One region of the Sporosarcina sp. FSL K6-2383 genome, then DNA from elsewhere that is predicted to be linked to it. Evidence: riboswitches for the same ligand, from Rfam matches in the RefSeq annotation. Region 1 holds a riboswitch; the other holds the start of a gene.
The links. Region 1 has a riboswitch for S-adenosylmethionine ahead of MKZ10_RS18175 (bifunctional homocysteine S-methyltransferase/methylenetetrahydrofolate reductase). Riboswitches for the same ligand answer to the same signal wherever they lie in the genome.
Positions count from the first base shown of each region.

Region 2: another riboswitch for S-adenosylmethionine. It lies ahead of metH (methionine synthase); the one in region 1 lies ahead of MKZ10_RS18175 (bifunctional homocysteine S-methyltransferase/methylenetetrahydrofolate reductase).

Region 1 covers NZ_CP152017.1:3,598,625-3,603,816, forward strand. The annotation lists gene MKZ10_RS18165 (pirin family protein) at 1-181, opposite strand, end outside; gene MKZ10_RS18170 (iron-siderophore ABC transporter substrate-binding protein) at 440-1,426, shown strand; gene MKZ10_RS18175 (bifunctional homocysteine S-methyltransferase/methylenetetrahydrofolate reductase) at 1,546-3,414, opposite strand; SAM riboswitch class I at 3,537-3,644, opposite strand; gene selD (selenide, water dikinase SelD) at 3,796-4,845, shown strand; gene mnmH (tRNA 2-selenouridine(34) synthase MnmH) at 4,867-5,192, shown strand, end outside.
Region 2 covers NZ_CP152017.1:241,853-247,044, reverse strand. The annotation lists gene metH (methionine synthase) at 1-2,416, opposite strand, end outside; SAM riboswitch class I at 2,517-2,623, opposite strand; gene MKZ10_RS01395 (histidine kinase) at 2,790-2,975, shown strand; gene MKZ10_RS01390 (hypothetical protein) at 3,094-4,776, shown strand; gene MKZ10_RS01385 (CtsR family transcriptional regulator) at 4,966-5,192, shown strand, end outside.

The DNA.
Region 1 (5,192 bases):
GTGGGTGCATACCGAATGTGCCACGTACAAAAAAGTCCTCTGCCATCAATAGGAAAGGATCAGCTTCCTCCCAATTCCCAGGCTCAATAACCAATCCTACTTTATGTGTCGGTGAATTTTCTTGGAAAACAACATCTCTTACACTTCTAATACCTCTTGATACAACGTTTTCGTTACTCATTATAAAATCCTCCTTCTATCTTTGTTGAATAGTACTAGTTCTATATATGTTAGTATGGGGCAAATTAACCAATAAAGGAAGTACGTTCTTTTAAGTGCCATAGTATACAAAAGGATACTAATAAAGATTTCTATCCAGTGTTGACTAAATTTTAATAATCGTCTATTATTATATCAAGTTAATTAATTGAGAATGATTATCATTATTAGTTAACAAAAATATACTTTTCGCCATTAAAAGTAACCGGGAGGATTATTCATGAATTGCAAATCATTTATCACTATGTTTATAGCACTTACAGTTGTTACATTATTCACAGTTGGATGTAGTTCAAATGAAAAAAATGCAGACAATCAGCAAGTCGTAGAACCTGAAAGTAATGAAACATCTTCAGATTCGCAAACGAAGCGTGTCATTAAGCATCTCCAAGGAGAAACGACAATCATTGGTGAACCAAGTAAAATTGCCGTGTTGGATTATCGCCTAGCTGATTCCATGATTGCTTTAGGTACAAAACCATATGCGATGGCTACATATTTAGGAAATACAGACTTGGAATACATGGAAGGGAATCCACTTGACGGAGTAGTAGGACTTGGGGATGATATTAATCTCGAAGCAATATTACAAGCGGAGCCTGATCTAATCATTGCCCGACAAGGACATGTTGAACAATTTGACTCTTTGAATAAAATTGCACCTACAATCATTTTAGAGGAAAGCGCCAATTGGCGTGATGATTTTCGCCTATTTGCAGAAGTACTTGGTAAAACACAAGAGGCAGATAACTGGCTGAAGCAATACGAAGATAAAGTTGCCGATGCTAAAAGCAAGATTGCTCCCCTCATCGACTCTGGTAAAACGGCTGTTGTCCTTCGTATTTTGCCTAAAGAATATCGTGTTTATGGAACAAAACAACAACTAGGTGGAATTCTTTATGGTGATTTGGGGCTTCAAGCTAGTGAAAGCGTAGAAGCCATCGGCAAGGCTGAACCTATTTCCATCGAGACTTTACCAGATTTTGATGCTGACTATATCTTTGTTCAAGTTGGGTTTCCAGTCATAGGTGGAGATTCCGATGCAGAGAAAAATTTCGAGGAAATGATGGACAGTTCACTTTGGAAAAACCTTAAAGCCGTCAAAAATAACCATATTTTCATCGTACCCTATTGGACATTAAGAGACTTTCCAATTATTAATGAGAAGTCTTTAGAGATTGTATCACAGCATATTTTAGCTGAATAAACAAAGCTAATACCGATATTCGGGCAGCTTTTCAATTGAACAGAAGACAGTATAATATATATTGCATTAAAAAGGTATCTTCCAGTTCACACAACGAACAAGGAAGATACCTTTTCATTTTAATGTACAATACTCGCTGTTCTCATGACCTTATTCGTCGCACCTGCATCTACTTTTTCATTAATGTACTCTGTCAAATCGACAGTCATATCGTAACGCATAAACGGCGTAATTAAATAGATCCCATGGAAATGCTCCAAAGCCACGTCAATCAATTCCTTCGCCACTGCAATACCTTCTCGCGTAGACTGTTCACGGTCTCCCGCAAATAGTCCCATTCTTGCACGGACTTCATCTGTTAGCTTAATACCTGGCACTTCATTGTGAAGAAACTCTGCATTTTGTGACGACGTCAATGGCATAATACCAATATAAATCGGCGCTTGAATATGCTTTGTCGCTTCATACAATTCAATAATTTTTTCTGGGCTATAGATTGGCTGCGTGATAAAGTAATCAGCCCCAGCATCTATTTTTTTCTCCATTCGTTGTACAGCTCGCTCGATATGACGCACATTTGGGTTAAAGGCTGCCGCCACTGTAAACGATGTTTTTTGTTGTAACGACTTACCTGACCATGAGATTCCTTCATTAAATTGCTTAATGAGTTGAATCAATTCAAAAGATGTCACATCGAAAACAGATGTCGCACCAGGAAAATCACCAATTTTCGTTGGATCTCCTGTGATTGCCAATAATTCAGTAATGCCCATTGTGTGCAGTCCCATAAGATGCGATTGCAAGCCGATGAGGTTACGATCTCGACAGGTCACATGGACAAGAGGCGTTGCACCAATATTTTGCTTCACTAATGATCCCATTGATGCATTACAAATTCTTGGGGATGCCAGGGAGTTATCAGCCAATGTAATAGCATCCACACCTGCATCATGCAAAGCCTGTGCCCCTTCAAAAAACTTAGCCGTGTTTAGATGCTTAGGCGCATCCAATTCCACAATAATCGAATGCCGCTTTTTCACTGTTTCAAGCAAGGTCGGTTTATCCAAATCCTTCGATTCTGTAGCACTCACCGGAGCTGAATGCTCTTTCACTTGCTTATCTTGCACATGTACCCGATTCGTTAGCCCTTCTACCAGTGCGCGAATATGCGCCGGCGTAGTACCACAACATCCTCCTAGTAAACCAACACCCTCCTTACGGAAATTAAGCGCCAGTTTACCAAAATAATCGGGTTCATTTTCATACGTTAATTTGCCATCCGTATAGCTCGGGAAGCTAGCATTCGGGTACACAGCCAATAAGGCATGTTTCGGCAATGGGACTTCCTCTAAAGCTTTTAACATATGGTAAGGCCCTAATCCACAATTAACTCCCACAACATCCGCACCTATCACTTCCAACTGCTGCAAAGCATCTGCCAGCGCCAAGCCATTTTGTAGCACTCCTGCTTCATGCATCGAGACATTCGTAATAATTGGAATATCCGTCGCTTCCCGTGCAATTTTGAGCACTGCTGTTAATTCATCAAAATCATAATAGGTTTCTAATAAAATGCCATCCACACCTTCAGCAAGCAGGCATTGTAGTTGTTGCTTAAAGCTTTGCTCGATTTCTTCTTTTGTACCAATCAGTGTTTTGGAGCCATGAATGCCACCAATCGTCCCGAGAATAAACGTATTTTTCCCGGCCGCTTTTTTAGCAATAGCAACGGCTGCCCTATTGATTTCTTCGACATTATCCTCTAGTCCATAACGTGCTAATTTTATGTAGTTGGCGCCGTATGTATTCGTTTGAATCACATCAGCCCCTGCCTGAATATAAGCTTGATGAATATTTAACACTTGCTCAGGATGTGTCAAATTTAGCTCCTCAAAACAACGGTCTACCCCATTTGTATACAGCAATGTTCCCATCGCACCATCACCAATCAAAATACGCTCTTTCATCGTCTCAAGTAAATTTGCCAACTGTCTATCCCCTCTCTATTTTCACCTTTTATTTATCCTGTTTTAAAAATTAATATAGAAACAAAAAAGCCTCTTCCTTTAATTGAATAAAGGAAGAAGACTCTACATTTGACTAAGTCTTTTCCTCATCTATCAAGCCGATTTCTCGACTTGCTGGAATTAGCACCGTACCAATTATGGCGGTTGCTGAGGTGTCAATGGGCCAGTCCCTATACCTCTCTAGATAAGAAAAACTATTATTAAGTTAAATTTCTGTTATTGATAACCATACGCTATTTAGTGAAAATTAGCAATACCTTTTTGGGAAGTGATGAATAATAAGCATTTCCCATCATTGTGTTAAGATTAATAACAGGTTTACAATCGAAAGGTGGATGCACGATGGACAATACGATTCCAGTAAAATTGACTTCACTCACAACAAAAGGCGGCTGCGGCTGTAAAATTGGACCTGCTGATTTAGCGCAAGTATTGCGTAGTCTTCCTCCTGCAACACCTGATCCTAATTTACTCGTTGGTCTTGATACAAGTGATGATGCAGGTGTTTATAAACTAACGGACGACATTGCAATGGTGCAAACGCTCGACTTTTTCACACCGATTGTTGATGATCCTTATGATTTCGGGCAAATTGCGGCGACCAATGCGATTAGCGATGTCTATGCGATGGGTGGTAAACCAATTACAGCACTCAATATTGTAGCTTTCCCGATTGCCACTTTAGATAAAAACATCCTTGCAGCCATTTTACGCGGCGCGGGTGATAAATTAAAAGAAGCTGGCGTTACACTGGTCGGCGGACATTCCATCGACGATCAGGAACCGAAATTCGGACTGGCGGTTACAGGAGTCGTTCACCCCGATAAAGTACGGACCAATGCCGGAGCTAAGCCTGGCGATAAGCTGTTATTAACAAAACCGATTGGTGTTGGTATTTACACGACTTCATTGAAAAATGGATTATTGACTGAAGATGAAGTGGTTGAAGTGACAAAAGTGATGACTACACTTAATAAAACAGCTGCAGAAGCAATGGCTACATATGATGTCCATGCTGCCACTGATGTAACAGGCTTCGGATTATTAGGACATACATCTGAAATGGCCAAAGCAAGTAACGTTGGCATTCATATACATGCCAACCAAGTACCTGTTTTACCACGTACAAAAGAACTTGCCGCAGTAGGTAAAGTACCTGGAGGCACAAAAAATAACTTTGCTCATGTAGCGGATATCGTAACGTATGCAGATACATTAGATCAAATTGATCGTTGGATTTTATGCGACGCGGTCACTTCTGGTGGATTGCTCATTGCACTAGCAGAACATGAGGCCACCAACTTGTTGAATGACCTTCAGCAACAAGGCGTTGATGCACGAATCATCGGAGAGGTAACAGAGGACAACAAAGGTCGTATCACGGTTTCATAATTTAGCTAGAAGGTGAAAGAGATGTTTAAAGACTTGACAATAGACGAATTATTGGCTGTGCAAGCAAAGGGACCACATACATTTATTGATGTTCGGTCCCCGAAAGAATTTAATGAGGCCACAATTCCTGGAAGCATCAATATTCCTGTTTTTGATGATGAAGAACGAGCTGAAATTGGAACGCTATACAAACAGGTCGGGCAAGATGTCGCCAAGGATAGGGGACTTGAAATCTTTTCGAAAAAACTGCCCGACTTCATCCGCGCCTTCAAAAACATTGATACACCGATGACCGTATTTTGTTGGCGTGGCGGTATTCGCAGTAAAACGGCCGCCACTGTCCTTGA
Region 2 (5,192 bases), 310 kb from region 1:
GGCGGGTCAGTGCAGCCCCACCAACCATAATCGGTAAATCAATGCCCGCCGCTTTAAAGTCTTGGGCGGTGAGCACCATTTGTTGGGCAGATTTGACGAGTAATCCAGACAAGCCGATAATATCAGGCTTTTCTTTTCGAATGACGTCAATCAGTGTTGAAGGTGTCACCTTAATACCAATATCAACGACTGTGAAGCCGTTGTTGCTTAGGATGATTTCTACTAAGTTTTTCCCGATATCATGGACATCACCTTTAACAGTCGCTAAAACAATTTTCCCTTTACCTGTGTCACCCTCGGCTTTATCCATGAACTGCTCGAGGAACGCCACGGATGCTTTCATCACACCAGCACTTTGAAGTACTTCTGCAACAATTAGTTTGTTCGTATTGAATAAATGTCCCACTTCAGCCATACCAGCCATCAATGGTCCATTAATGATGTCAAGGGGTGCATCATACATCTCGAGGGCGGCTTCCAAGTCAGGAATTAAGCCCTCTTTTGTTCCTTCGACGATATAATAGCTTAGGCGTTCTGGAACGGTTTTTGGAATATCATCTTCTGTTTTCTCTTTTTTCTTGCCACGATAGAAATTAGTAAATTCGGCAAGCGTTTCATCTGTTGTGTTGAATAGTAAATCATTGGCCATTTTAATTTCGGCTTCCGGAATAGAAGCATAGCGTTCTAGTTTCTCCGTATTGACAATTGCATAGTCGAGACCTGCTTGCGTACAGTGATATAAATACACAGCATTCAATACTTCACGGCCGACAGGGGGCAGACCGAATGACACGTTACTGACACCGAGAATCGTCAAGGCGCGTGGTAACTTTTCTTTAATGAGACGAATACCTTCAATCGTTTCTACGGCAGACCCGATGTATTGCTCGTCTCCTGTACCGACTGGGAAAACAAGTGGATCGAAAATGATATCTTCTGGCGATAGTCCCCATTTATTGACAAGAAGATCATAAGAACGCTCTGCAACTTCGAGTTTCCGTTCACGCGTAACCGCCATTCCAGGTTCGTCGATTGTCCCAACAACGACAGCTGCACCAAACTTTTTGACAAGTGGCATTACAGCATCGTAGCGGTCTTCGCCATCCTCCAAGTTGATGGAGTTAATGATGACTTTCCCTTGTGAATATTTTAATGCTTCTTCAATAACCTTCTCGTCTGTGGAATCAATGACGAGAGGCACTTTCACTTTTTTGACAACTTCCTTCATGAATTTTGTGACATCCTCTAACTCGTCACGATCTGGATTAGCTAGACAAATATCAATGACGTGTGCGCCACCTTTTACTTGTGCACGCGCAATTTCGGATGCTTCTTCAAATTTGCCGTCAACGATTAGCTGTTTGAATTTCCGAGACCCGATAACATTTGTTCGTTCGCCAATTAATAGCGGACGCATAGAGTCGTCATACAGTATTGGTTCAATACCCGATACGACATGACCGTGAATCGTTTCGGGACCTTGGCGCGGCTTTTTATCAGCGACTACTTCACGAATCGCACGGATATGCTCAGGTGTTGTTCCGCAACAGCCCCCTACGATATTTAACCAACCTTTATCAGCAAAGCCTTGTAGTTTTTTAGAGAGAGACTCAGGTGATTCATGGTAATGACCTTCCTCGTCTGGAAGCCCAGCATTTGGGTAACAACTGACATAACTTGTGGCTAGGTCTGATAGTGAGCGAAGGTGGTCTGTCATGAACTCCGGACCTGTTGCACAGTTCAGGCCAACAGATAGTGGTTTTATATGCTCGATTGAAATATAAAATGATTCAATGCTTTGACCAGCTAATGTTGTTCCCATTGGCTCAATTGTTCCAGAAATCATAACAGGTAATTCTAGTCCTGTTTCCTCAAATGCACGCTTGATCCCTAATGTGCCGGCTTTGACATTCAACATATCCTGGCTCGTTTCCATCAATAGCAAATCACAGCCGCCTTCGATCAATGCTTTTGCTTGTATATAAAAGTCCTGTGTCAGGCCATCAAATGTAGCTCCGCCTGTAACGGATAATGTTTTGGTCGTTGGGCCCATTGCACCTGCAACGAAACGCGGCCATTCAGGTGTAGAAAAGTCTTCCGCACACTTTTTAGCTATTTGCGCAGCATGGAAGTTAATATCATGTGCTCGTTCACCCAAATCATAGTCATCGAGAACAATGGGTGTTCCGCCAAATGTGTTTGTGGAGATGATATCTGCGCCAGCCTCCAAATATTCGCGGTGAATGCGATTTAGGACATCGGGCTTTACGATATTTAAATACTCATTACAGCCATCGTATTCTTCACCACCGAAATCCTCGGCAGAAAGGTTGGCATTTTGTAGCATGGTTCCCATTGCGCCATCCATAATAAGTATTCTTTTCTGTAGTTGTTCTTCAATAGGGTGTCTCGGCATAGCTCATCACTCTCTCTTTACATCAATTATTTTGTAGCTTTTAAGAAAATAAAAAAAGCCTTCAAATAAAGAAGGCTTTACGAGTTTACGTAGTTGTCCCTTCTCATCTTCAGAACCACGGGGATTCTTCTGGAATTAGCACCAGTCCATATAGGCAGGTTGCTGAAGCTTCATAGGGCCAGTTCCCTCTGCTTCTCTTGATAAGAATAATTATGAAATTGTGAAATCCGCCGGAGGCAAACCCTCGCTGGATAAAGTTGAATAATTGAAATTATCATAACGTTATAATTTGCTTCCGTCAAGCAATCCTTTGTAGAAAGCTAGAAAGTCTATGGTAAGATGAAGATAATATGACAAACAGAAGGTGAACGAGTTGAGAGCATTTAAATATATTATTCCCATCATGATGATTGTCGGGACGGTTAGTATTATGATGTTGAACAAGAACCACCAAGAGGTCCCGCCTATGTCTCGCATTTATATTACGCTAGGTGCAATGGCCGTCAGTGGAATTTTAGCTTACTTTTTATTTCCAAAAGATGAAGAGAAGAATAAATGAAAAGAGACCGCTAGCGAATTTTGCTGGTGGTTTTTTCGTGAAAAGTGAAACGATTCTATAGTCTAATCGTATAAGAGATATGTGAAAAAAATCTTTGCTATAGAAAAGAGTGTTTTAGATGATTAATTTACTTATCTTCTCAATCATTACAGGGATTGTGTCAAGTTTAATTATTGTCCCGTTTGTGTTGAACAAAAAGGAGACGAAAGAGCCGGTTTCTTTTAACAAGGTCGCGGCTGTGGCTAGCACTGCTGTTGTAAGTACAATACTCGTGTTTGCCTTTTATTATCTAACCAATATGGATCGCAACTGGACGTCATTATGGGGTCCGCTACTCGTGGTCACTTTATTGGGCGCAGTTGTTGCGGGGAGTAAAGACCGCAAATTTAAGATTGTCTTATTACTAGGAGCAATTGCTTTCGGTGCTTATATCCTCAGCGCGCCTTTATTCAACGCAGATCAGAAATACAAGGCTGTCGAGATGGATCAGCAGGTGGAAATCAAAGCGTTTGATGAAACGAAAACACCGGCAAGTGTGCCGCCGAAGTTTGCACGTAACAAGATGAAGAAAGCGTTCGGTCAAGTACCGAATACGAGTTATTATGAATTAGGCAATTTACAAATTCAAAAAGTTGGCGATGATTTTGTCTACATCGCACCTGTTGAATTTTCGGGTCTTTTCAAGTGGTGGGCTGGGAAAACAACACCTGGGTATTTCACAATGAGTGCGACTGATTCGGCAGATAATCCGAAATTCGTGAAGGTTGAAATGACTTATACGCCTTCATCGTTTTTCCACAAGCAAGTGGAGCGTCATATGCGGATGGAAATGCCGAATCTCATTTTCTACGGGGATGTCCAGCTAGAAATTGATAATGAAGGAGTGCCTTATTATATCCGCTCATACGGGAACTTTATTACGGCACGCAACGGCTTTGATGTTCAAGGGATTGTAGTGGTTGATCCGGCGACGGGAGAGATGGCGAAATATGCACTTGCGGATGTACCTGCATTTATCGATGGTGCTGTTTCGCCTGAAGCAGTTAGTTTACAAAATAGTTATTTTGGTAACTATGTTCACGGATTCTGGAATTCGGTATTCGGGAAAAAAGATGTGAAATTGCCGTCAGATGAAGGGACCGAAGCTAATGTGAGTCCGATTTTTGACGAGAATGGTCATATGTTTTACTTCACTGATTTTACAAGTCCGAAAGAAGGCGTCGATTCGATGCTTGGTTATGCCTTGACGGATGGTCGGACGGGTGAAGCAACGTATTATACGGGCAATCTGGAGGAGTCCTATATGGATTCGCAAGGGGCACTTCAAATCATTGAAAAGAAATTCATCGAAAAGAAATGGTCCGGTGAAATGCCGGTGCTGTACAACTTCTACGGGGAAGCCAGCTGGTTGACTCCGGTGCTCGATTCAAACGGATTTTTGCAAAATTATTTCATCGTATCTGCAGCAAATCCGGAAATTTCGGTGTATGGAAATACTCCGAACGAAGCATTGAAATTGTATAAAACAGCACTTCAACGCGGAGGCAGTACTGTCGATGGTAGTTCGGGCGCTGAAGAGGCGCAAACGTCGGTGACTGTCGTGCGTGTTTTCAAAGAACGTGTCGGTGACTTTACATTAGTGTCGTTTTTGGCTGCTGATGGACGGAACTTTAGCGTGTCATCTGAAATGGTGCCACTTGCAATTTACATTCAAGAAGGCGATCAATTGGCGATTACGTATATAGAGACAGGTGAGCTTTTCTTACCGGTGAAAGCCTTGACGAATAACAGTATGAAATAATTAGGTAACGGAGTACAGAGAGATTTCTCGTGTACTCCGTTTTTGTATGATGATTAAATGATAGCCAAACATGTCGATACTACGAGTTGCAGTGCTTTTCAATTGCAGATTAATCGGTGCGTCATGTACAATTAAGTCAAAGATAGTCAAAGTCAACGGCTTATCACCCGGTATGAAAGAGGTGAGGACATGCGAAATATTTCTGACATTATAGAAGGTTATTTAAAGGCCATCATCGAAGAAGAACAGAAAGGCGCAATAGTCATTAAGCGCAGTGAAGTTGCAGAGAAGTTCCAATGCGTACCTTCTCAAATCAATTACGTTATTAAAACTCGTTTTACGGTAGAACGTGGTTACGCAGTTGAATCGAAGCGTGGCGGCGGTGGCTATATCCGTATTTTTCGAGTGCAGACCAA